Regions from separate parts of the Halobacillus sp. BAB-2008 genome, predicted to be linked through region 2. Evidence: riboswitches for the same ligand, from Rfam matches in the RefSeq annotation. Region 2 holds a riboswitch; the other holds the start of a gene.
What was found. Region 2 has a riboswitch for S-adenosylmethionine ahead of D479_RS11660 (sulfite exporter TauE/SafE family protein). Riboswitches for the same ligand answer to the same signal wherever they lie in the genome.
Positions count from the first base shown of each region.

Region 1: linked by a shared signal. The riboswitch ahead of D479_RS15740 (methionine ABC transporter ATP-binding protein) and the one ahead of D479_RS11660 (sulfite exporter TauE/SafE family protein) in region 2 are both predicted to bind S-adenosylmethionine.

Region 1 covers NZ_ANPF01000072.1:7,780-9,981, forward strand. Annotated here, with positions in the region: gene D479_RS15735 (methionine ABC transporter permease) at 1-287, opposite strand, end outside; gene D479_RS15740 (methionine ABC transporter ATP-binding protein) at 277-1,305, opposite strand; SAM riboswitch class I at 1,398-1,515, opposite strand; gene D479_RS15745 (DUF302 domain-containing protein) at 1,689-2,072, shown strand; gene D479_RS15750 (YetF domain-containing protein) at 2,126-2,202, opposite strand, start outside.
Region 2 covers NZ_ANPF01000050.1:23,288-25,489, forward strand. Annotated here, with positions in the region: gene D479_RS11655 (phosphoadenylyl-sulfate reductase) at 1-286, opposite strand, end outside; SAM riboswitch class I at 365-482, opposite strand; SAM riboswitch class I at 648-743, shown strand; gene D479_RS11660 (sulfite exporter TauE/SafE family protein) at 883-1,755, shown strand; gene D479_RS11665 (DAK2 domain-containing protein) at 1,845-2,202, opposite strand, start outside.

The DNA.
Region 1 (2,202 bases), on a different contig from region 2:
ACAGCTGCTGCTGTCCCGATCGATGAACCGACAAGCAGACGTGTAAACGGCAGGATCGCTACGAGCAATATGATGAACGGAATGGAACGGAAGAAGTTCACAACCGCACTTAATCCGTTAAAGAACGGTTTATTTTGAAGCAGCCCTCCCTGTCTCGTAACAACGAGAAGTATTCCAAGCGGCAGGCCGATAAGCGCTGCTGCCAGGAGGGATATACCGACCATGACAAGGGTCTGGTATGTCGCTTCCCATATTTTCGGCCAAAAATCCATCAAATTAACCTGCATGTGCAGTCACCTCCTGTACCGTTACGGTTTGTTGGATATGGTGGATCGCTTTAAGAATTTCTTTCGCATCCCCTTGGAACTCCACGACTAAATGACCGAATGGAATACCCTGCAGTTCCGTAATCTGTCCGAACAGTACATTTACTTCCACATCAAAACGTTTTGCCACCTGTGAGAGGACCGGCTGTCCTGCGCTTTCCTCCACAAAGGTGATCCGGTAGATATTCCCGGAGGCATGGCGCTTTTCGATGCCGTCTAGAATAGACGCGGGTATATCATTCTCCATCACCGTCCTTACGAAATTCTTGGTTGTCGGATGCTGCGGATTGGAGAAAAGGTCGAAAATGGATCCACTCTCCATGACACGTCCGTTTTCCATCACTGCTATCCTGTCACACACCTCACGGACGACATTCATTTCGTGAGTGATCATCAGAATCGTAATGCCGTACTCGTCCCTCACCTTCTTCAAAAGTTCCAGGATTGACTTGGTTGTCTCCGGATCGAGAGCGGACGTTGCTTCGTCACATAATAGAATATCAGGGGAGGTCGCCAAAGCTCGGGCGATACCGACCCGCTGTTTCTGCCCGCCGGACAGCTGGTCCGGGTAATGATTTGCCTTTTCAGACAGACCGACGAAGGCTAGAATTTCCTTCACCCTTTGATCTATCTCTTTCTTCGGCGTACCGACAAGAGATAATGGAAATGCCACGTTATGGTGGACGGTTTTGGACTCCAGCAGATTAAAATGCTGAAAGATCATTCCGATGCGCTTCCGGACTGTCCTTAAATCCGGTTTGGACAGCTTCGTCAAATCCTCTCCATTGACGACGACCCTTCCTTCTGTCGGCCGTTCCAATAAATTAACAAGACGGACGAGCGTGCTTTTTCCAGCGCCGCTGAAACCGATGACTCCGAAGATTTCCCCTTTATGTATCGTCAAATCGACACGGTCGACGGCACGCAGTTCTTTCCCTTCGTGCTGATACACTTTCGATACGTTTTCAAACTGGATCATCGAATCCCTCCTATGCTTTCCTAAACAAAAAGAGCCTCTCTTCTTATAAAACAAGAAGAGAGGCTCACACGTATGTATATGAGATCCGTCTCTCCTCATCTGTCACGCCCACAGGCGTGCTGGAGTTGGCACAGTTTCTGACGGAGACATCCGTTCAGATCCGCTGCCGAGGTTTCAAAGGGCCAGTCCCTCCACCTCTCTAGATAAGAAGATCGATTCCATTCGTTATTCAATTATGTCACTGGTGAAAATGATAATACAGCCTCATCCACCTTGTCAATTCCATTTGTAACTTTTCTCAGAAAAATGGAGAAATTCAGATTCCATAGATACCTTAAAGGGTATGTATAGCCATAAATCAGGAAATTAAAAAGGAGGATTCTATGTTTCATTATACAGTTGAAACGAAGAAGAGTGTCGAGGATGCAGTGGAAAGCCTGGAACAACAGCTGAGTCTGGAGCAGTTCGGGGTCTTATGGAAGTTCAATGTCAAAGATAAGCTGACGGAAAAAGGATTGGACTTCCATCAGGAATTTCGTATTCTTGAAGTGTGTAATCCGAAAGAAGCAGAAAACATCCTATCCGAGAATACCCTTGCCGGTTATTTTCTCCCTTGTAAAATGGTCGTATATGATGAGCAGGGTAAAACAAAGATCGGAATGCCGAAGCCGACTGCTCTCGTAAGTCCCATTGGTGATGCTGCCGTTCAATCACTCGCCTCCGATATCGAGGAACGGTTGATTCACTGTATAAGCAAAAGCGTGTGAAATTAGATCCCTGGTCAGGGTTCACCCATCCGCACTCTACCAGGGATCTCCATTTAATGCTCGATAGGCGGAATTTTCGGATCCGTACCTTTCAACGAGTAGTGAAAAGACCCCCGGTTGGTTACCGCTC
Region 2 (2,202 bases):
TATGAAGCGCCGGATACCGTTTCTTCACTTTATCAATCAAATCGTAGGTTTCCTGGAAGTGAAGACCTGTGTCGAGAAAAACGACATCCGCATCCGGTTTGACCTGCGAAATCAGATCGATGAGTACCATTCCTTCTGCGCCGAAGCTGCACGCATAAACCACGTCAGAACCATACTGGTCGTATGCCCATTGAATGACCTTTCTCGCGCCTTTCGTATCATCCTCTGGCTGATCATTTTTGAATGGATCACCGGAAAAATGCTGGTACGTAAGTAAGTTTCCCATACACTCGCCTGCCTTTCTCCAAATAAAAACGCCCCTCTTCCGGAAAAGAAGAAGGGCGTCTGAAAGTAAGATACGTCCTTCTTATCTTTCCAAATGCTTTCAGCATCTGCTGGAATTGGCACAGCGTCTAACTTTAACGGTTAGACCCGTTGCCGAGGCTTCGATGGGCCAGTCCCTCCACCTCTCTAGATAAGAAAAATTAGTCGATTGGATATTTCAAAAAAACTAATTGATTCAAATAGTAGGCTTCTTTCTAAGATATGTCAACAGGTTTTTTAAAAATTACAACTTTTCTGTTTTTAATATTGACAATGGTCCCCCTCTGCTTTAATTTGGTAAGTAATCAAAGCAAGATACTATATCCTTATGAAGAGCCGGGGGAGGAAACTGGTCCAACGATCCCGCAGCAACCTTTTAAAGGTGCTCCATCCAGCAGACATTGTCTGAAAGATAAGGAGAGGAACGAAAGCCTCTTCTGTGTGAAGGGTTTTTTTATTTTTGTAGAAAACCTCTTCACACATAAAACCAAGTATTCTCATATGATTAATCATACACCATATGGGAGCTGGAATTAAAGGGTAAAAGGAGAGGTTGGATTGAATAAATTAATTGTTTTCGCATTAGTGGGATTTTTTGCTCAGTTAGTCGATGGTGCTCTCGGCATGGGCTTCGGATTGACTTCCTCAACGATTCTGCTTGCCTATGGACTTGCTCCGGCAGTAGCTTCTGCATCCATTCATATGGCTCAAGTGGCAACGACGGCCGCTTCCGGCTTCTCTCACTATAAATTCGGGAATGTCGATAAGCGTCTCGTCGTTATTCTGGCTGTTCCCGGTGCCATCAGCGCTTTTCTCGGTGCAGCTGTATTAAGCTGGGTTCCAGGAGAAATTATCCGACCCTACATATCACTCTTCCTCCTCGTATTAGGAATCTATATCATCATTCGTTTCCTTACCATGGGACAGAAGCGGCGCCAGGAGAAGCGGCCTTTCAAAAAGAGCTTTTTGTTTCCCCTTGGATTTATCGGAGGTTTTCTTGATGCAGTCGGCGGCGGCGGGTGGGGACCAGTGAATACGCCCGTTCTCCTGGCAAGACAGAAGCTTGAACCCCGAAAAGTGATTGGAACGGTAGATACCAGCGAATTCATCGTCACTGTTTCTGCGACCCTCGGGTTTCTTATCTTTCTTGGCTGGGAGCAATTCAGCTGGCTGCTCGTATCTGCGTTTGTGATCGGCGGGGTTATTGCGGCCCCCCTTGCTGCCTGGCTTGTGAAAATAATGCCGTCTCTCGTATTAGGTGTCCTCGCCGGTGGATTCATCGTTTTGACAAATATCCGAACGCTTTTGAATACAGTAGAGCTTGGAGACACCTCCATCGCCATTATTTACACGGCTTTAGTCCTTGCCTATATCTGCATGGTTCTCTTGTCCATCCGCAGAAACTTCCGGCTTAAGCCGGCAACCAGGTAGCAGGAACAGTGTTGTACTGAGCAGCACGCTTTTATGATAATATAAAAAAAGAGATCAGAGCTGTATGCTCTGATCTCTTTTTCTATATTTTATTCAATAGAGAAGATATAGGAATAAATCGGCTGTCCACCTGTGTGAACTTCCACTTCCAAATCTTCGAACGTATCTTCAATATACGCTTCCAACTGACCAATTTCATCTTCTTCAACTTCTTCACCAGTAAGAATGGTCAGGATTTCATCTTCATCCTCATCGATCATCTCGCGAAGCAGAGCCTTCGCTGCCTCTAACGCTTCTTTTGCCGTTGTTTGTATTTTACTTTCCGCGATCCCCATAAAATGGCCTTTTTCAATGGCTAGTCCATCGATCTGGGTATCCCGTACCGCATACGTAACCTGTCCGGTTTTCACTTCGGACATCAGCTGGCTCATTTCCTCTTTATTCGTG